3 regions of the Streptomyces sp. NPDC001544 genome follow, and region 2 is predicted to be linked to each of the others. Evidence: riboswitches for the same ligand, from Rfam matches in the RefSeq annotation. Region 2 holds a riboswitch; each other region holds the start of a gene.
What was found. A riboswitch is a leader RNA that binds a small molecule or an ion and turns the genes downstream of it on or off. The one in region 2 is predicted to bind cyclic di-AMP.
Positions count from the first base shown of each region.

Region 1 (6,965 bases), on a different contig from region 2:
CAGGCAGCGGGTCCTGTCGCTCAACTACTCGCCGCTGACCCGGGACATCCGGGTCGCGGCGGAGTTGCTGGGCCGGCACATAGAGGAGGTCTGCGAGCGGACCGGCAGCCCCCGGGTCGATGTGGTGGGCCACAGCCTCGGCGGACTGATCGCGCGCTACTACGTGCAGCGGCTCGGCGGTGACCACCGGGTCCGTACGCTTGTGACGCTGGGCAGTCCGCACGGCGGCACCCGGGTCGCACCGCTGGCGAACGCGCACCCGATCGTGCGCCAGATGCGTCCGGACTCGGAGCTGATCGAGGAGCTCACGCGCCCGGCACCCGGCTGCCGCACGTATTTCGTGAGCTTCTGGAGCGACCTCGACTCCTTGATGGACCCGTTGGAGACCGCCCGCATCGATCACCCCGACCTGATGGTGATGAACGTGCCGGTGACCGGGATCGGGCATCTCGCCCTGCCGGTGCACCCGGCCGTCGCGACCGGGATACGGGAGGCCCTCGACAGCGAGCAGCCGGTGGCGGGGGCCGAGAGGAGCCGGAACGGCCTCACGGTCGCTTCTTGATCCGGTCCTGCCCCAGGACGCCGGGCGAGGGTGCCGGGTGGTGCGACAGCCGCCCGGCACGGCCCGTTCACCCTTCCGGACGGCTCGTTCGCCCTGAGGAGAGCCGTTCAACGTCGAACATTCTTCGAACACAAAGCCAAACCCGCGTCCATCGTCCGGTGAAACACGGCCGAATGCCCGTTTCCTGCGAGCCTGAAACCGGCCGAAGATTGTCGCGCCCGCGTACCGCCGGGTACAGTCGCCGCACTGCTCTGCCAGCCCCTGTTGTCGAGGCGAAAGAGAAGTTGGTGAACGACCGTGACCCGTCGGGGGCAATGACCACCCCGGCTCCGGCTTCCGACGCCGCCTCGGGGCACTACGCGACCCACGGCGGCCAGGAAACCCAGTACGGCGACTTCACCACGTACGACGGGTACGGCGCCACCGGTTTGCAGACCGGCACCCACACCACCGCGGCCTTCGAGTCGGACCCGCTCTTCGGCAGCCTCCCGGGCCAGGACCACACCACCGGCGCGTACGACACCACGCAATGGGCGGCCGGCGGCCACCAGAGCGGGCCCTACGACCCGTACACCGGCCAGAACCAGGCCACTTACGACTCCGGTGCCTACGACTCCGGCTCCTACGACGCCACCGCCTGGACCACCGGTCACCAGCATCTGGTCGGCATCCCGCACCAGGCCACCTCCCCCGACGTCAGCGGCCAGTGGGACGCGGGCGCCTGGCTCCAGCCCGAGCAGTCCGCCACGGCCGGCGCCGGTCTCACCCAGCAGTGGGAGTGGGGCACCCAGGCCTTCGACACCGGCGCGTACGACGCCACGCAGTGGAACTCCGACGGCACCGCCGCGGCCAACGAGCCGGAGCAGCAGCCCGAATCCTTCGAGCAGCCCTTCGACCAGCAGGCGACCGCCACCTTCGAGCAGCTTCCGTACCAGGAGGCCGCCGAGGAGCCCCTCGCCGAGGACGGCGATCCGGCCGCCACCGGCGAACTGCCCACCGTCGCCCCGCTGCTCGACGGCCAGGAAGAGATCGCCCCGACCCCGCCCCGGCCGGGTTCCCGCAGCGCGGCCCGTTCCCGCCGCAAGAGTCCCCCCAAGCGTTCCGCGCTGCTGACCGTCGCCGTGCCCTCGGTGTGCGTGATGGGAGTGGCGGGAATCGCCGCCGCCTCCGTCGGCAGCCTGACCGACGACGGGGGCAAGGACACCACGGCCACCGCTTCGGACGCCCACGCGGTGAAACCGTCCGTCGCCAACAGCAAGCTGGACAGCCAGCTCAGAACCCTCTCCGCGGGCGCCGACGACTTCGCGGACCGGGCCAGCCGGACCCAGGAACGCATCGACCTCAAGGCCCAGCAGGAAGCCCAGAAGAAGCAGGCGATCGCGGAGGCCGCCCGCAAGGAGCGGCTGCGCCCCAAGTACGTCCTGCCGGTCACACAGAAAGGGCTCAGCGCCTATTTCGGCCAGGCGGGCGTGAACTGGATGTCGGTGCACACCGGCATCGACTTCCCCGTCTCGTACGGCACGCCGGTGATGGCGGCGACCGACGGCACCGTGACGACGAAGTGGAACAGTGCCTACGGCAACATGCTGATCCTGACGGCGAAGGACGGCACGCAGACCTGGTACTGCCACCTCTCCAGGTACCAGGTTCCCTCCGGGACGACCGTCAAAGCCGGTCAGCAGATCGCGTACTCCGGAAACTCCGGCAACTCCACCGGCCCGCACCTGCACTTCGAGGTCCGGCCGGCCGGCGGAGCGCCCATAGACCCGCTGCCGTGGCTGCGCAGCCACGGACTGGACCCGACGTAGGCTCCCGGGGGCCCGGCCCCCGGAACCCTGACGCTCCTACAGCTTCTCCACCGGCGCGTAGCGCAGCAGCAGCCGCTTCGGCTTGGTGTCTCCGAAGTCGATCGTCGCCTCGGCGTTGGCACCCGTGCCCTTCACCGCCACCACGGTGCCGAGCCCGAACTGGTCGTGCGTCACCCGGTCCCCGACGGACAGGGCGACCACCGGCTTCTCCGAGGTGCGGCGCGTGGCGAAGCCGGAAGCGCCGGCCGCCGAGGAGCGCGAGCGGGACGACGACAGCGAGGCCGCCACGCCGGACGCCGGCCCGGAGGACATCGGGGCCGCCGCTCCCTTGCGCTTCCAGTCCACATGGGTGGGCGGGATCTCCTCCAGGAAGCGGGAGGGCGGGTTGTACGACGGCTGGCCCCACGCGCTGCGCATCGCCGAACGGGTCAGATACAGCCGCTCCCGCGCGCGCGTGATGCCGACGTACGCCAGGCGCCGCTCCTCCTCCAGTTCCTTGGTCTGGCCGAGGGCGCGCATGTGCGGGAAGACGCCGTCCTCCATGCCGGTCAGGAACACCACCGGGAACTCCAGGCCCTTGGCGGTGTGCAGGGTCATCAGCGTGATGACGCCGTCGCCGTCCTCCTCGTCGGGGATCTGGTCGGAGTCGGCGACCAGGGCGACCTGCTCCAGGAAGTCGGACAACCCCACCGACTCGCCCTCGCCGCGTTCCTGCTCGAATTCGAGCGCCACGGCCGCGAGTTCCTGGAGGTTCTCGATGCGGGTCTCGTCCTGCGGGTCGGTGGAGGCCTGCAACTCGGCCAGGTACCCGGTGCGTTCGAGGACGGCTTCCAGGACGGTCGCCGGGCCCGCGCCGGACTCGACGATCGTACGGAGTTCCTCCATCAGCACGTTGAACCGCTTCACCGCGTTCGTCGACCGCGCCGCCATGCCGTACGCCTCGTCGACCCGCTTCAGCGCCTGCGGGAAGCTGATCTTCTCCCGCTGGGAGAGGGCGTCGATCATCGCCTCCGCGCGCTCGCCGATGCCTCGCTTGGGCACGTTGAGGATGCGGCGCAGCGGCACCGAGTCCTCCGGGTTGGCCAGCACCCGCAGGTAGGCCAGGACGTCCCGGACCTCCTTGCGCTCGTAGAAGCGGACACCGCCGACGACCTTGTAGGGCAGGCCGACGCGGATGAAGACCTCTTCGAAGACTCGGGACTGGGCGTTGGTGCGGTAGAAGACCGCGACGTCCCCCGCCTTGGCCTCGCCGGCGTCCGTGAGGCGGTCTATCTCGTCGGCGACGAACTGCGCCTCGTCGTGCTCGGTGTCGGCCACGTACCCCGTGATGCGGGCGCCCGTGCCGGCGTTGGTCCACAGGTTCTTGGGGCGGCGGGACTCGTTGCGCTCGATGACCGCGTTGGCCGCGGAGAGGATCGTCTGCGTGGAGCGGTAGTTCTGCTCCAGCAGGATCGTCGTCGCGTCCGGGTAGTCCTCCTCGAACTGGAGGATGTTGCGGATGGTCGCGCCGCGGAAGGCGTAGATCGACTGGTCGGCGTCACCCACCACGCACAGTTCGGCGGGCTGGAGGTCGTCCGGGCCGGGCGGCACGTCCACCGGGTGCTCGGCGGTGCCGACGAGCTCGCGCACGAGGGCGTACTGGGCGTGGTTGGTGTCCTGGTACTCGTCGACGAGGACGTGGCGGAAGCGGCGGCGGTAGTGCTCGGCGACGTCCGGGAAGGCGCGGAGCAGGTTGACCGTCGTCATGATCAGGTCGTCGAAGTCGAGGGCGTTGGCCTCGCGCAGCCGCGACTGGTAGAGGGCGTAGGCCTGGGCGAGGGTCTTCTCGAAGCCGTCGGTCGCCTGGGCGGCGAAGTCCTCCTCGTCGATCAGCTCGTTCTTCAGGTTGGAGATCTTGGCGCTGAAGGACTTGGGCGGGAAGCGCTTCGGGTCGAGGTCCAGGTCACGGCAGACCAGGGCCATCAGGCGCTTGGAATCGGCGGCGTCGTAGATCGAGAACGACGACGTGAAGCCGAGCTTCTTGCTCTCCCGGCGCAGGATGCGTACGCACGCGCTGTGGAAGGTCATCACCCACATCGCGTTCGCGCGCGGGCCGACGAGCTGCTCGACGCGCTCCTTCATCTCGCCGGCGGCCTTGTTGGTGAAGGTGATCGCCAGGATCTGACCGGGGTGGACGCCCCGCTCGCCGAGCAGGTGGGCGATGCGGTGGGTGAGCACACGGGTCTTGCCGGAGCCGGCGCCGGCCACGATGAGCAGCGGGGAGCCGGAGTGGACGACGGCGGCGCGCTGGTTCTCGTTCAGCCCCTCCAGGAGCGCGGCCGCGTCGACGGCCGGGCGGGGGGCGCCGTCCCGGTAGTACTCGTCCCGCTCCGGCGGCACGTCGAACTTCCCGCCGAACAGATCGTCCGGAACCGGTTCCGGAGCGTGATCGTCCTCGGGCGGCGGCGGGGGCTCCTCCCCATGCCCGCGAGGGGCCTGGAGGTCCGCCAGGAAGCTGTCGTCAAAGAGGCTGCTCATCGCTCTCCGAGTCTAGGGCGCCCCACCGACAACCGGCCGCCGCCCCGGGAAGACGACCGGTCCTCCCGTCACTCACGGTCCGGAGCGACACCGTCACCCGGACGAAAATACTTACGTAAATCACAAGATGTATCGGGCATAACGTGCACCAACCTTCACATGAGCCACACGAGTTGGCTACCGTGCCTGGCAGGCCGCACGACCCCCACCGGCGAACGTCGCCGGGCCGCGCGGCCTCCGTCGAGTCCGGCACGCGCCCCCACGCCAGCCGGAGCCGGGGACCCACACCGAGACCTGGGGTGAATCGGTCCGTACTCCCGCAAGGACGAGGACCGTAGGGCAACCCTTCCGAACCACCCGCCCGAACCCGACAGCTAACCCGGTAGGCGGAACACTGGAAGGAGTCGCCTCCGTTGGCGTCGCACCGCAAGCGTTCCCCGGGTACGGGAGTCGCGGGCATCCGCAAGCCCGCCCTCGCCACCGCCGCCCTCACCTCCGTGGCCCTGCTCTCCCAGCCGGCCGACGCCGCCCCCTCCGCCCCCGCCGCCGACGGCAGGCCGAGCCTGGAGGAGGTCGAGAAGAAGGTCGACTCCCTCTACCGCCAGGCGGAGTCGGCGACCGACAAGTACAACGCCGCCAAGGAGAACACCGGCAAGCAGCGCAGACGGGTCGACACCCTCCTCGACGAGGTCGCCAAGCGCACGGAGAAGCTCAACAAGGCACGCGAGAAGCTGGGCTCGTTCGCCGCGGCCCAGTACCGGACCGGGTCCGCCGCCCCCGACACCGCCACCTTCCTGCTCGCGGACACCCCGCAGGACTACTTCGACCAGACCCAGCTGATGAACCGGCTGACCTCCCGGCAGAAGGGCGCGGTCGACGACTACGTCACCGAGCAGTCCGCGACGATGAGGAAGCGGCAGGAGGCCACGGCGAGCCTCGAGACGCTGACCGAGTCGCAGAACGAGCTGCACACCGCCAAGGCCACCGTCCAGAAGAAGCTCGCCACCGCGCGCGAGCTGCTGTCCACGCTGACGGCCCGGGAGAAGGCCCGGCTCGCGGCGATCGAGAAGCAGAAGCAGGAGGAGGCCGCGCGCAAGGCGGCGGAGCTCGCGAAGCAGCAGGCGGCCGAGCGGGCGGCCGAGCAGGACACCGGCGCCGCCGCGTCCCCCTCGACGTCTCCCTCCCCAGCCCCTTCGACGTCCCCTTCGACGTCCACGGGTTCGTCGTCCTCGTACGCCACCAAGGCGGCGAAGGCGATCGAGTTCGCCCGCGCGCAGATAGGCAAGCCGTACGTCTGGGGCGCCACCGGCCCCGGCTCCTACGACTGCTCCGGCCTGACCCAGGCCGCCTGGAGGGCCGCCGGCGTCAGCCTGCCGCGCACCACCTACGACCAGGTCGACGCCGGCACGACGGTCTCCCTCGCCGACGCCCAGCCCGGTGATCTGATCTTCTTCTACGACGACATCAGCCACGTCGGCATCTACATCGGCAACGGCATGATGATCCACGCCCCCAAGCCGGGCGCCTACGTCCGCGAGGAGTCGATCTACTACGACGGCGAATCGATCATCCACAGCGTGGTGCGACCGGCCTGAACCACCGGGCTCCTAGCATCGGCCCCATGCCCGGCACCTCCTCACCCCTGCCCCTGCGCGCTTGGTGGGCCCGGCGGTCACCGGCGGGCGGTGCCGCCGTGATGGCGACGGGGATCGTGTCGGTGGGGCTGCTGCTCGCGGGCCACGCGGTGCTGTCACGGGTCGCCCTCGGGGTGGCGTGTGCCGCCTGGCTGGGGTTCGCGGCGGCCTTCGCCGCCCGGCTGGTGTTCGAACGGGAGCGGTGGGCGGCGGAGGCGGAGACGCCGGGTGCGCTCACCGCCGTCGCCGGCACCGCGGTTCTGGGAACCCGGTTCTCGCTGCTCGGCCGGCAGGTCCTGGCCGAGGCGCTGCTCGCGCTGGCGGCCGCGCTCTGGCCCGTACTGCTCGCCCCCGTCGTACGGCACTGGGGGCGGCGCATGCCGGGGACGGCGTTCATGGGCTGCGTGGCCACACAGGCGCTCGCCGTTTCGGCGGCCGTGCTGG
Region 1 covers NZ_JBIAVN010000003.1:190,033-196,997, reverse strand. Annotated here, with positions in the region: gene ACFY0F_RS10810 (esterase/lipase family protein) at 1-562, shown strand, start outside; gene ACFY0F_RS10805 (peptidoglycan DD-metalloendopeptidase family protein) at 850-2,370, shown strand; gene pcrA (DNA helicase PcrA) at 2,407-4,887, opposite strand; cyclic di-AMP (ydaO/yuaA leader) riboswitch at 5,132-5,293, shown strand; gene ACFY0F_RS10795 (NlpC/P60 family protein) at 5,301-6,482, shown strand; gene ACFY0F_RS10790 (tellurite resistance/C4-dicarboxylate transporter family protein) at 6,509-6,965, shown strand, end outside.
Region 1: linked by a shared signal. The riboswitch ahead of ACFY0F_RS10795 (NlpC/P60 family protein) and the one ahead of ACFY0F_RS38810 (peptidoglycan DD-metalloendopeptidase family protein) in region 2 are both predicted to bind cyclic di-AMP.

Region 2 (6,965 bases):
GGCCTCGCCGTCCAGATGACCTCCTACGCGGGCGCGGTGCCCCGGTCCCGGGCCCAGGAGTGGGTCGACGAGGCACTGGCCCGCGAACTGGGGGTGCCACGGGACGCGTTGACCGGGCGTTAGCGCTCCGGGCGGGGCGAGCGCCGGCCCCGCCCGGAGCCCCGGTCAGGCGACCGCGGCGATGCGCATCCTGATGTCGTCCGGGGACAGCGCGCCCTTGGCCGTCACATGATCGCCGGAGGACTCGCCGCGCAGACGGCGGCCGATCCACGGGACCAGGTACTCGCGCGCCCACTGCACGTCGTCGCGGCGGATGTCCAGGGCGCCCCGGGCCGGGAGCGGGGGCCAGGGCTGCTCCGGGTCGGCCGGGACCTCCAGACCGAGCACCTGGCCCGCGCGCAGGGCCACGCGCGTGTGCCCCTCGGGTGAGAGGTGCAGCCGGTCGTGGTCCCAGGCCCGCCGGTCCTGGACGGTCCTCAGTGACCACAGGTCGAGGACGGGACAGCCGTACCGGTCGGCGATGGCGCGGACATGGCCGTTGTACGTGGCGATCTTGCCGCGCAGATGCTTGAGCACGGGCACGCCACGGGTGTCGAAGCCGGTCGTCACCATGACCGTGCCGGCCACGGAGGCGAGCTGCGCCACCGCCAGCTCGAAACGCTCGGCCACCTCGTCGGGATCGGTGCCGGGACGGAGGATGTCGTTGCCGCCCGCGCAGAAGGACACCAGGTCCGGGGCGAGTTCGACGGCTCGCGGAAGCTGCTCGGCCACGATCTGGTCGAGCAGCCTGCCGCGTACCGCCAGGTTCGTGTACCTGAAGTCGCCCTCGGGCCGCCGGTCCGCGAGCAGCACCGCGAACCGGTCGGCCCAGCCGACGAACGCCCCGTCGGGGCCAGGGTCGCCCACGCCCTCGGTGAAGCTGTCCCCCACCGCCACGTACGACCCGATCACTGATCTGCTGTCACTCTTCGAATCGTCTGCCACGTCGGACCATGATTCACCTTTCGATGTGACCTACGCGACCGTAATAAAGGCTTGACGGACGGTGAGATAACCCACCTTCCCGACATGCGCCAGACGGGAATACGCCATCGTGGGACGCACCGGAGGCCGGACCGGGGATCAGGCGACGGCGACGCCGTGCGAGCGGAGGTATCCGACCGGGTCCACGTCCGAGCCGTAGTTCGGGGTGGTGCGTATCTCGAAGTGCAGGTGCGGGCCGGTCACGTTGCCGGTCGCGCCGGAGAGACCGAGCTGCTGCCCCGCCGTCACGGTCTGGCCGGCCGAGACCGAGAGGGAGGACAGGTGGCCGTACTGCGCGTAGTGGCCGTCGGCGAGCCTGATCACGACCTGGTTGCCGTAGGCGCCGCCCCAGCCGGCGGAGACGACCGTGCCCGCCCCCACGGCCTTGACCGGTGTGCCGGTCGGGACGACGAAGTCGACGCCCGTGTGGTAGCCGCTGGACCACATGCCGCCCGGCACGTGGTAACCGGTGCCGATGGTGGCGCCCACGACCGGGAGGGTGAAACCGGTGGAGGCGGTCGGCGCCGCGGAGGGCCGTGTCTGCGAGCGGGTCGCGGAACGGGGCGTGGACCGGGTCGTGGGCTGCGGGGCGGAGGACCGGGTGGACGTGGCGGACTCGGTGCCGGTGTGCGCGGCCCGCTCGCCGATGCTCAGCCTCAGACCGGGGTGGATCAGCGAGGGGTCGCTGCCGACGGCCTCGCGGTTGTCCGCGTAGAGCCGGTGCCAGCCGCCGCTCACGTTCTGCTCGTCGGCGATCTTCGAGAGGTAGTCACCGGCCCGCACCGTGTAGATGTGCACGCCCGACCGGGCCGCGGAGGTCTCCTTCTGGGCCACGGGCGCGGTCTGGACGGTCTCCTTGGAGGCGGACTCCTTCGCGGTGGCCGCCGTGGCGGCATGGGCGCCGCCGGCTCCCACGAGGGGCAGGGCCAGCGCGGCGCCGCCGGTTCCGGCGACGGCGATCGAGCGGGTGAAACGCCGGTTCTTGGGACGGCGGTGCTTACCCTTCGCGGGCATGACGAGTTCCTCTCCGGCGCCTGCGAGGTGAGCTGTCGGGTTCGGGCTGGAGCTGCCCGGCCGCGCTGCGCGCGGCTTCACCCCTAGCCGTTCCGAAGACCGGAACAGGCGGTCCTGCCTGGTGGGTCCCCCGCTCCTGCCGTGCACGGGTGAGTGTGTGCGGGCTCTGGGCGGCGGCAGGATTCGGCGTTCCGTCCGGAGTGGTGGCGAAGGTAAGCGAGCGGGACGGGAACGGACAAGCGAGTGCTTCCCGCGGACCGGGTTTGGCTTGATCCGTTTTGGATATCCCCCGTCACCGTCCGTGAACCTCCTCCGGAACCACCCTTCAATTCCCCGGAAATCCCCACCGATTACGTGGACATGACGCGTGACGGACAGTCATAAATATGACGCTCCTCACGGAACGTACCTTCATGCCTCCCTATATCAGAACTAGTTTCCCCAAAGAATCCAATTGGGGCAGAAGCATCAGATGCGGCGCAGACGGACAACGGTCGCGTCCAGATCGCCGCGCAACCCGGTGTCCAGTCCATGGTGCAGCAGCACGGCACCTCGGTGGACTTCGCCCGTTTCACGGCATTCGTAGGACGCCGCCGGATCGAGGCCGCGCAGCCGCACCGCCGGGACCGGCTCGCCGTACCGCTGCGCCTGGAGCCACGCCAGCACGACCGACTCGTCCCCGAGGGTGTACTGCACCGCGCTCAGCCCGCCCTCCGGCGGTCGCAGCCGGTACAGGTCGCCGTGCTGCACGACCGGGCGGATCTCCTTGTACAGCTCCACCCACTGGCGGGCCTCGGCGAGCTCCTCCTCCGTCCACTCCGACAGATCGCCCCCGACGCCGAGCACCCCGGCCATGGCGCTCACGAACCGGAAGCGCAGGCTGCTGACCCGCCCGTTGAGCTGGGTGTTCGGACTGTCGGTGACCCAGGCGGCCATGACCCGCGCGGGATGGATCTGACTGAAGCCGTGCTGGATGGCGAGCCGGTCCAGCGGGTCGGTGTTGTCGGAGGTCCACACCTGGTCCGTGCGACTCATCACACCGAGGTCGATCCGGCCGCCGCCGCCCGAGCAGGACTCGAACGCGACACCGGGATGGGCCGCCCGCAGCCGGTCGAGGAGCGCGTAGAAGGCGCGGACGTGGTCCACCCACAGCCGCTGCGGGTACGGCTCACCCGGCCATCCGGCGTCGGTGAAGCAGCGGTTGAAGTCCCACTTCACATAGTCGACGGGGGCGCTGGACAGGAGGCCGTCCAGCTGCTGCCAGAGGTGTTCCTGGACGTCCTCGCGGGCGAGGTTGAGCACGAGCTGATTACGGAACTCCGTCCGCTTCCGCCCGAACTGGTACTGCACCCAGTCGGGGTGGGCCCGGTACAGGTCGCTGTCCGGGTTGACCATCTCCGGTTCGACCCAGATGCCGAACTGCATACCGAGGGCGTGCACATAGTCCGCGAGCGGCTTCAGGCCGTTCGGGAAGCGGTCCGGGTTGGGCGTCCAGTCGCCGAGCCCGGCCCGGTCGCTCGTACGGGCACCGAACCAGCCGTCGTCGACCACGAACAGTTCGACACCGATCGCGGCGGCCCGCCGGGCGAGGGTCGCCTGCTGCTCCTCGGAGATGTCGAAGGTGGTGGCCTCCCAGGAGTTGAACAGCACGGGCCGGTCCCGGTCCGCGTCCGGGACGACATGGGCCCGCTGGTAGGCGTGCCAGGCACGGCTGGCGCCGCCGAAGCCGCCGTCGCTCCACAGGCCCGCGAAGACGGGGGTGGTGTACGACTCCCCCGGCGCCAGCGTCAGCAGGCCCGAGTCGTCGTAACCGGCCCCGCCGGTGATCTGGACGCGCGCGTCCGGGAGTTGGGAGACCGCGATCCGCCAGGAGCCCGACCAGCCGAGGGCGCAGCCGTAGACCTCGCCGTGCTCCTCGCCGGCGTCGGTGTGCAGGGCGACCCAGGGCAGGTGCTGGTGGCCGGTGTGACCGCGACGGCTGCCGATCACCTTGTCGCCGTACGTGAGCGGGGCGCTGGTCAGCAGGGACTCGGCGGCCCAGCGGCCGTGCAGCTGGGACAGTCGCCAGCCGTCCCGGTCGGGCAGGGTCCAGGTGGCGGCGTCGGCGCGCAGCAGCTCCACGCGCGCGTGCCCCTCGTTGCCCACGGTCACCCAGCGCTCGACGACGTCCCCGCGCATCCGGTAGTGCAGCGTGAGCGACACCGCGTCGTCCCTGAAGCGCAGCCGGAGCTCGTCGCCCTCGGTGTCGTACGCCTCGAAGGCCCACTCGGTGCCACGCCGCTCGTCGGTGCGCACGGACAGTGCGGGCCGGACGAAACGGGGGCCGCCCTCGACCGGGTACTCCTCCCGGCCGTCGAGCGGGGACTCGAAGGGCCGGTAGCCGGGCAGCGGGCGCACCGCGAGGGCCTCCGCGTCGGCGAGCGCGATGCGCGGGCCCCAGTGGAGGTGCAGCAGTTCGTGCTCCTCGGTGAGGTGCAGCGCGTAACCGCTGGTGGGCCCCGTCAGGAGCCAGGTACGACCGTTTTCGGCGATGTCCACCATCGAGGCCTCACAGGTGCCGACAGATCCGCTCAAGCATCAACATCATCAGGGGCTGACGGCACCGGAGGCAACGCCTGTGGACAACTCATTGCCCGGGAAAACCGATGTCGTATCGTCGAGCGAGTGCCCGCCGACGTGTCGAGACGGCGGGAGCGACAGCGAGGAGCCCACGTGACGCAGCAGGTCCCGTCGACCGAGCCGGAGCTGACCGGAGTGCGCAACTTCCGGGACGTGGGGGGCATGCCCACGGTGGACGGCCGCCGGGTGCGGCACGGGGTGCTGTTCCGCAGCGGGCATCTCGCGCACGCCACCGAGCAGGACGCGGCGTTCCTCGCCTCCCTGGGCCTGCACACGATCTTCGACTTCCGCAACGCGGCCGACAGGAAGCTCGAGGGCCCCGACGTCGAGCTGCCCGGTGTGCGCAATGTGAACCTGCCGCTGAGTGACCCGGCGGACGGCGCGGAGTTCTGGAAGCTGGTCCGCGACGGCGACCTCGACCAGTTGCGCGCGATCCTCGCGGACGGCAAGGCGGAGAACCGGATGATCTCCTCCTACCGCAAGATCGTGCGGGAGCGCACCGCGGAGCACTCCAGGGTGCTGCGCGCCCTGGCCGAGGACAGCGTCCCCGCCCTGATGCACTGCGCGGCGGGCAAGGACCGCGCGGGCATCTCCGTGGCCGTGACGCTGCTCGCGGTGGGCGTGGAGCGCGAGGCGATCGTCGCCGACTACCTGGAGTCGAACGCGAAGCACCGCCGCTACAAGGTGCGCCGGGGCGGCAGCCCGGACAGCGCCTACACCCCCGAGGTGATGGAGCTGCTCAGCCCGCTCTTCGACGCGCGCGCCGAGTACCTGTCGGCGGCCTTCACGAGTCTGGAGGAGACCTGGGGCGGGGTCGACACCTACCTGGAGCAGGGCCTCGGACTGACCTCCGAGACCCGGGAACGGCTGCGCGAGCGGCTGCTGGACTGACGTCCGCCCGACAGCGCGGTCAGCCCTTGGCGCCCAGCGCGAACAGCAGGTAGAGGAACGCGGCGAAGAGGTGGCCCACGGCGATGTAGATGATCAGCCGGACCCACAGGGAGCGGGGGAACTTCGTCTCGTAGTCGCTCATGACGGCTCTCCGGTAAGGGGCCCCAGGCACAGTGCGGCCGTGGGGCTCTGCAGCAGGGTGTGGACGAACAGCAGCTCCACCCCGTCGTGGTCCTCGGCGGCGAGGCGGTGCGGGGTGAGCGAGTCGAAGTGCGCGCTGTCGCCGGGCGCGAGCAGGTGCGCGGTGTCGCCGAGGCGCAGTCTGAGGCGGCCCCGCAGCACGTGGAGCCACTCCTCGCCGGGGTGGACCCGCACGATGTCGCCCTGCGTGCCGTACGGCACCCGTACGCGCAGTGCCTGCATCCCGCGCCCGGGGGCGCCGGCCTGGAAGTACGTCCAGCCGCCCGCACGGGTCGGCTCCATGTCGGCGGCGCGCACGACGGCGTCCCGGTCGGCGACGCTCTCGCCGAGTAGCTCCGAGACCGTCGTACCGTAGACACGGGCGAGCGCGAGCAGCATAGGGAGCGAGGGCTGGCGCCCACCGGTCTCCAGTCGGGAGAGGTGGGCGGGCGAGAGGCCCGCGGTGCGGGCCGCGGCCTCCAGGGTGAGGCCGGCGCGCCGGCGCAGGGCGCGCAGCTGCGGCGCCACGGCGGGCAGGTCGGCGCCCTCGCCCGACGACGGCGCGGCTTCTGAGGCGTTCATGCCCGACGACGGCGCGGCTTCTGAGGCGTTCATGCCTCCATTCAGCCGCGGTTTTACCTGTGAGGCAATTCCTTTGCCTCTGAGGCAAACCGGCTCTCCCGCCTGCGGTCCGTCCCCCGCCGCCCTGCGCCCGTGCTAGCCTCGACGAAGAATTGAACGCGTTCAAGAATGCGCGGGATCAGATGACCACACGTTCCACGCCCTCCCACGCCGACGCGCCCGCCGCCGCCCTCGGCCCCCTCGCGCTGCTGCTGGGGCTCGTGGCCGCGACGAGCACGTGGCCCACGCTCACGTTCATGCTGCTGCCCTGGTCGCTCATCGCCGGTGGGCTCTCCGTCACCTTCGGCGCCATGGGCCTGTACTACGCGGGGCGCGGTGTCGGCCGGCTGTGGACCTCCGCGGTCGGCCTGGCCCTCGGAGCGACCGGGCTCGCCGGTCTCTTCCTCCTCTTCGTGGTGCTGCCCGGCTAGGGGGTGTCAGCGGTTGGCCACCGCCTGCTTGATCAGTGTCTTGCCGAAGTCCCACACCAGGCCGCCGCTGTGCGCGTCGTCCATCACGGCGCTGAAGGCGTCGACGAACCGGTCCACCTCCCGCTCGCCGATGACCAGCGGCGGGATCAGCTTGATGACCTCCAGGTGGTCGCCGGAGACCTGGGT
Region 2 covers NZ_JBIAVN010000032.1:28,863-35,827, forward strand. Annotated here, with positions in the region: gene ACFY0F_RS38800 (TetR family transcriptional regulator C-terminal domain-containing protein) at 1-123, shown strand, start outside; gene ACFY0F_RS38805 (SGNH/GDSL hydrolase family protein) at 166-951, opposite strand; gene ACFY0F_RS38810 (peptidoglycan DD-metalloendopeptidase family protein) at 1,123-2,037, opposite strand; cyclic di-AMP (ydaO/yuaA leader) riboswitch at 2,042-2,199, opposite strand; gene ACFY0F_RS38815 (alpha-galactosidase) at 2,506-4,578, opposite strand; gene ACFY0F_RS38820 (tyrosine-protein phosphatase) at 4,750-5,547, shown strand; gene ACFY0F_RS38825 (DUF6126 family protein) at 5,567-5,689, opposite strand; gene ACFY0F_RS38830 (helix-turn-helix domain-containing protein) at 5,686-6,309, opposite strand; gene ACFY0F_RS38835 (hypothetical protein) at 6,492-6,779, shown strand; gene ACFY0F_RS38840 (aspartate aminotransferase family protein) at 6,786-6,965, opposite strand, start outside.

Region 3 (6,965 bases), on a different contig from region 2:
CCGCCCGCGCCCTGCACCACCGGCTCCACGATCACGGCGGCCACCTCATGGGCGTGCCGCTCGATCAGGTCGTGCAGACGGCGGGCGTAGGCGTCCTCGTACTCCACCGGCGGCGCGTCCGCGAAGACCTGACGCGGCAGCACCCCGCTCCACAGCTCGTGCATCCCGCCGTCGGGGTCGCACACGGCCATGGGCTGCCAGGTGTCGCCGTGGTAGCCGCCCCGCCAGGTGAGCAGCCGCCGCTTCTCCGGGCGTCCGAGCGAACGCCAGTACTGCAGGCACATCTTGACCGCGACCTCGACCGACACCGAACCGGAGTCGGCCAGGAAGACATGCTCCAGCCCCTCCGGCGACATGTCGACAAGGAGCTTCGCGAGGTGGACGGCGGGCTCGTGGGTGAGCCCGCCGAACATCACATGGCTCATCCGCCCCAGCTGCTCGCGCGCCGCCTCGTTCAGGACCGGGTGGTTGTAGCCGTGGATCGCCGACCACCACGAGGACATGCCGTCGACCAGTTCGCCCGAGCCGTCGGCGAGCCGGAGCCGCACCCCGCTCGCCGACTCCACGACGAGCGGCTCGGCCCGCCCGGGCATCGGGCCGTACGGATGCCACACGTGCCGCCGGTCCAGCTCCAGCAGCTCCGGCACGCTCCGGCCGGGCAGGTCAGGCATTGGGCGCGAGGTCCGTTCCGGCACCCCGGCGGCGGACGGCGACGAGGTCGGTACGGGGCTCGCCCGCCACCGTGGCCGTCGCGGCGGTGCCGCAGACCCCACCGCCCGCGTGGGAGCCGCAGCCTCCGTCCGCCGCGTGCGACCCGCACCCCGCCTCGCCATGGGATCCGCAGCCGCCCCCGGACGCCGCCCGGTGCTCCGGCAGCGTCACCTGGTCGGCGCCCTCCACCTCGAACCCGGCGTCCGCGATCATCTCGAGGTCGGCCTTGCCCGCCTGGCCCTCGCTGGTCAGGTAGTCACCGAGGAAGATGGAGTTGGCCAGGTGCAGGGCGAGCGGCTGCAGGGTGCGCAGATGCACCTCACGGCCGCCCGCGATGCGCACCTCGACGTCCGGGCACACGAACCGGACCATCGCCAGGATCCGCAGGCAGCGCTGCGGGGTGAGGTGCCACTCCTTGGCGAGAGGGGTGCCCTCCATCGGGATGAGGAAGTTCACCGGAACCGAGTCGGGGTCGAGCTCGCGCAGCGAGAAGACGACGTCGACCAGGTCCTCGTCGCTCTCACCCATGCCCGCGATCAGACCGGAGCAGGCGGACAGTCCGGCCGCGTGCGCCTTCTGCACCGTGTCCACCCGGTCGGCGTACGTGTGCGTGGTCGTGATGTCCGCGTACGTCCCCTCGGAGGTGTTGAGGTTGTGGTTGTACGCGTCCGCGCCCGCCTCGCGCAGCCGCTCGGCCTGGCCGTCGGAGAGCAGGCCGAGGCAGGCGCACACCTCGACGTCCTCGTTCCGCTCCTTGATCGTCCTGATCGTCTCGGAGACCCGGTCCACGTCCCGGTCCGTCGGACCGCGCCCACTGGCCACCAGGCAGACCCGTTTGGCACCTCCGGCCAGGCCCGCGGCAGCCGCCGCGGAGGCCTCGTCGGGCTTGAGCCAGGTGTACTTCAGGATGTCGGCCTTGGAGCCGAGCCGCTGGGAGCAGTAGGAGCAGTCCTCCGGACACAAGCCGGACTTGAGGTTGACCAGGTAGTTGAGTTTCACGCGCCGGCCGAACCAGTGCCGGCGCACCTTGCCGGCCGCGGCCACCACATCGAGCACGTCGTCGTCGGAGGTGGCCAGTACGGCGAGTGCTTCCTCGCGGGTCGGCAGCTCGCGCCGAAGCCCCTTGTCCACCAGCGTGTTCAGCAGGTCCATGAGGTCCGATCCTGTCCTACGTGACCGCCCCGGGCCAAGGAGAGTTTGCACAACGGAGACTGGTTGCCTGTGTGGGTATTGCCACACGGTGGGCGGTTGGTCGTCCGGCTAGTGTCTGTCCACTGCCTACAAAATCCCCGGAGGAGCCATGGCGTTCGGCTGGATCGACGACCAGGCGGAATCCCGCCGCCGCGCCGGACTGGTCCGGACCCTCAGGCCCCGGGCCGCCGACTCGCCGCTCCTCGACCTCGCGAGCAACGACTACCTCGGTCTGGCCCGCCACCCCGAGGTCACCGAGGGCGCCGCAGCGGCGGCCCGGACCTGGGGCGGCGGCTCCACCGGGTCCCGGCTGGTGACCGGCACCACGGAACTGCACACCGAGCTGGAGCGCGAGCTGGCCGCCTTCTGCGGTTTCGAGGCGGCCCTGGTCTTCTCCTCGGGATACGCCGCCAACCTCGCGGCGGTCACCACGCTCGGGCCGCACGGCTCCCTCGTCGTCTCCGACGCGGGCAACCACGCCTCCCTCATCGACGGATGCCGGCTGGCCAGGGGCACCACGCAGGTCGTCGGGCACGCCGATCCCGAGGCGGTGGGCAAGGCACTGGCCACGCACGAGGGGCCCGCGGTCGTCGTCTCCGACACGGTGTTCTCCGTCGACGGGGACGCGGCCCCGCTGTCCGCGCTCGCCGGGACCTGCCGGGCGTACGGCGCCGGGCTGGTCGTCGACGACGCACACGGCCTGGGTGTGCTGGGCGACGGCGGCCGGGGAGCACCGTACGGAGCCGGACTCGCCGGCGCGGACGACGTCGTCGTCACCGTCACCCTGTCGAAGTCGCTGGGCAGTCAGGGCGGTGCGGTGCTGGGACCGGCACGGGTCATCGACCACCTGGTCAACGCGGCCCGGAGCTTCATCTTCGACACGGGCCTCGCACCCGCTGCGGCCGGAGCGGCGCTCGCGGCCCTCAGGCTGCTGCGCCGCGAGCCGGAACGGGCGGCGCGCTCCCGCGCGGTGGCCGCCGAACTGCACGCACGCCTGACCACCGCGGGGCTGGAAGCGGTGCGTCCGGACGCCGCGGTGGTCTCCGTACGTGCCCCGTCCCCGGAGGAGGCGGTGCGCTGGGCGGCCGCATGCCGGGCGGCGGGCCTGGCCGTGGGCTGCTTCCGTCCTCCTTCCGTGCCCGACGGCATCTCACGGCTCAGGCTGACCGCGCGGGCGGACCTCTCCGGGGCCGAGATCGAACGCGCTGTACGAGTGATCGGCGAGACGCGACCATGAGTCGGCGTGACACGGCCGTGCATCGCCTGGACGGAAACTGACCGGAAGCGGTCAGCAGGTCACCGGAGCGCGGCGACGAACTCCGCCCAGCTCCCGGGGGAGAAGAGCAGCGCGGGTCCGGCCGGGTCCTTGGAGTCGCGCACGGCGAGCAGCCCGGTCCAGGGACCGGAGTGCGGGCGGGCCGTCTCCACGCAGTTGTTCGCTCCGGTGCTGTAGCTGCTGCGCAGCCACCGCACACCGTGCAGATCGGTACTGGAGGGTACGTTCCGAGGCAGTGCAGACATGGTGCCTCCTTACGCGCCGCCTATCCCGGCGATGTAATCCAGCGAGTCCTCGGGTGAAAGGGCGTGGATCTGAAGGGTGTTGAAGGCCTCCGAGTAGGCCCGGAGGTCTTCTTTCCGCTCGAGGTAGAGGCTACTCGTCAAATGGTCGAGAACAACCACGTCCAGATCGGAAGTGCTCGGAAATGAGAAGATAACGAAAGGGCCGGTGATACCGATATGCGCCCCGGCGGAGAAGGGCAGCACCTGGAGGCGCACTTGCGGCAGACGCGCCGCCTCCAGGAGCCGCTGAAGCTGCCGGGCCATCACCTCCGGCCCGCCGACCTCCCGCCGCAGCACCGCCTCGTCCAGAACGGCGCTCAGCACCAGCGGCGGATCCGACCGCAGCACGTCCTGCCTGGCCAGCCGGACCTTCACCAGAGCGTCCAGCCGCTCCTCGGCGTCGTCGGGGGCGTCGGGACCGACCGTGCCGTCGGGGCCGCCAGTGCCGTCGGGACCGTCGTGGCTTCTGCCGACGGCCGCCCCGGTGACCGCGCGGGCGTACTCCGGCGTCTGCAGCAGCCCCGGGACCACCGATGTCTCCAGGGTGCGCATCTCGCTCGCCTGCGACTCCAGGCTGATGAAGTCACGGTAGGCGGGCGGCAGCACCCCGCGGTAGGCGTGCCACCAGTGGTGCCGGCCGCCGACGTCGTCCGACCCGGCCAGCACCAGCAGCAGCTCGCGCTGCTGGCGGTCGGTCACACCGTAGGCGTCCAAAAGTAACCGGACATCGGCCGATTTCACCCCACTGGCGCCGGTCTCGATCCGGCTGACCTTGGACTGGTGCCAGCCCACCAGACGGGCGGCCTCACCACTGGTGAGGCCCGCGCCGGTGCGCAGCTCGCGCAGTTCGGCGCCCAGCTTCCGGCGGCGCACCGCGGGACCGTTCTGCATGGGCCACTCCTTACTCGCCATTACTCCGCGCGCGCCGCCCGAATACGGTCTGCCGTCGTAGAGTTCACCGCTTTGAGCGACAGATATATGCATATCCTGGTGGTTCTCACCCGTGACCGGCGCGCTGATGGCAGTCTGGCGACGAAGCACCAGTGCGGGACCGTACTCGAACCCATCCGCTCCGTGTCGGACTGCGGTCCCGTGGGAAAGGGACGACGTCGCCATGGCGGACCATCTGGAAGCATCCATCACTCTGCCGAGCGATCCAGCCTCGGTCTCCGCTGCCCGCAGCTATGTGGTGGGCATCCTGGCGGAATGGGGGCTCCAGCCGGACACCGGCGTCTGCGACACCGTCCGGCTCATCGTCTCCGAGCTCGCCACCAACGCCGTACAGCACACCTTCGGGCAGTCGCCCACCTTCACGGTGGCCCTCGCGCTCGACCGTGACGAGCAGTTGCGCGTCGGTGTCACCGACAGCCATCCCCGCTTCCCGAAGCGGCTGCCCGCCGCCGTGCAGCAGGACAACGGCCGCGGCATGGTCATCATCCGCTGGCTGACCGCCGAGTGCGGCGGCAGGCTCAGGGTGCGGCCCACCCGCGAGGGAGGCAAGACGGTGTTCGTCGAGCTGCCGTGGGCACTCCCGGCGAGGCCGGTCACGACAGCGGGGCAGCAGGAGCCCTAGAGGGGCCCGGCACGGGCCTGCAGGGGTCCGTATGGGCCCGCACGGCTCGCACGGTTCCGGGTGTGGCCCTGTGCCCGGGACCGTGCGGCGCGTGACTGCGGGTCAGCTGACCCGGCCGTACCAGACGCTCTTCGTCCAGATCTTCTGCAGCCTCACCACGTCCCCGGTCCTCGGGGCGTGCCAGATCTTCCCCTTCCCGGCGTAGATGCCGACGTGGTAGACGTTCGAGCCCGAATGGAAGAAGACCAGGTCTCCGGCCTTGCGGTTGCCGGCGGAGATGTGGTGGGTCTTGTTGTACTGCTGGGCTGCCGTCCGCGGCAGCTTCTTGCCCGCCTTCTTGAACGAGTACAGCGTGAGGCCGGAGCAGTCGAACCTGCCGGGACCGGTGGCTCCCCACTTGTACGGTGCGCCCTTCTTGGACGCCGCGACCTGGAGCGCCTTCGTCGCCGGAGTCGTGGCAGCGGCGTCTGTGGCGACACCGGGAACGACTATCGAGCCGCCGACGGCGGCGATGGCGAATGCCGAGGCCGTGCCGGCCCGGGCCATGAGCGACGGGACACGATTGAGCGCAGTCATGCGCAACCCTTCGTCAGCCGCCTGTGAAGGATGACCTGTCGGATTCGGGCTGGCGAAGTTGCCCGGCCGCGTTGCCGCGGCTTCACCCCAAGGGCTGCTCGGAGACGGACGGCTGTCCGCTCCGGCGACCCGTCTTGCCTGGGTCCTCCACTCCTGCCGATCCACTCCTGTCGACCGGTCATCCAGGCGGCGGCAGGACTCGGCGTCCGCCCGGATCGCCCCGCCGCTTTGGCGGGGTCTTGTCGTCAGTCAGGGATCTTCGCCCACACCTGTCCGAAAAACCCAACGGAACCGAGTATTTGTGGTGTTACTCACCACTCAGCCGTTCGGGTGGACGGGCTCGTGTTCGAGTCCCTGCCGGGACAGCGGCGCACCCTCCGACCAGGGTCGAAGCTCCTCCCGGCGCTCTTCGGCCGGGCGGTTCGCGCAACTTCGAGGGCCCTGGAAAAGGATGCGCTGCTAGTCCGAACGTGGGTACGTCCTTTGGACCGTTTCGACTCAGCCGTGAACGCGCAAGCTGTCAACCGGTGCCGTCCGGGGGCACGGTGACGCGCGCGGTGCGGCGCTCGCCGTCCAGCACCCTCAGCGCCCGCGCCAGGGTGGCCTCGTGCAGCTCCGTCTCGCCACGGCTGTGCATCAGCGCCAGGGCGTCGCGCAGTTCCACCGCCTTGCGCACCAGCGCCTGGGCGGCCCGCAGTCCGCTGTAGGTGTGGCCGTGCCGCGCCGGATTCACCCGGCCGAGCAGGTCGGCCGCCTCCAGGTAACGGTCGATCAACTCGCCCTCGGCCCGGGTCAGGGCCGGCAGTGGCGGAAGTTCCGGTGGCAGCATCGGCGGCTCACCCCGCGTCCGGGGTGGCGGTGCGCGAGGCCTTGCGGCTGGGCACGATCCGGTCCACCAGTCCGTACTCCAGAGCGCCCCGGGCGTCCAGCACCAGGTCCCGTTCGAGGTCGGCGCCGACCCGCTCGGGGTCGCGGCCGGTGTGCTGAACGAGCAGCTCCTCCAGCAGGCCGCGCATCCGGACCAATTCCTCCGCCTGGATGGCGAGATCGCTCGGCTGACCCCGCGTCGGCTCGGGCAGCGACGGCTGCTGGAGCACCACCCGCGCGCCCGGCAGCGCGAACCGCTTGCCCGGAGTACCGGCGGCCAGCAGCACCGCGGCGGACGAGCCCGCCTGCCCCAGGCAGACCGTCTCCACGTCGCAGGTGACGTACCGCATGGTGTCGTGAATCGCCGTCATCGCGCTGAACGAGCCGCCCGGGGAGTTGATGTACAGCGAGATGTCCCGGTCGGGCGCGTCGTACTCCAGGTACATGAACTGCGCCATGAGGTCGTTGGCCGAGACCTCGTCGATCG
Region 3 covers NZ_JBIAVN010000002.1:336,351-343,315, forward strand. Annotated here, with positions in the region: gene ACFY0F_RS06855 (adenosylmethionine--8-amino-7-oxononanoate transaminase) at 1-671, opposite strand, end outside; gene bioB (biotin synthase BioB) at 664-1,863, opposite strand; gene ACFY0F_RS06865 (8-amino-7-oxononanoate synthase) at 2,012-3,139, shown strand; gene ACFY0F_RS06870 (DUF397 domain-containing protein) at 3,199-3,423, opposite strand; gene ACFY0F_RS06875 (helix-turn-helix domain-containing protein) at 3,433-4,353, opposite strand; gene ACFY0F_RS06880 (ATP-binding protein) at 4,577-5,035, shown strand; gene ACFY0F_RS06885 (C40 family peptidase) at 5,138-5,611, opposite strand; cyclic di-AMP (ydaO/yuaA leader) riboswitch at 5,615-5,826, opposite strand; gene ACFY0F_RS06890 (hypothetical protein) at 6,132-6,440, opposite strand; gene ACFY0F_RS06895 (ATP-dependent Clp protease proteolytic subunit) at 6,448-6,965, opposite strand, start outside.
Region 3: linked by a shared signal. The riboswitch ahead of ACFY0F_RS06885 (C40 family peptidase) and the one ahead of ACFY0F_RS38810 (peptidoglycan DD-metalloendopeptidase family protein) in region 2 are both predicted to bind cyclic di-AMP.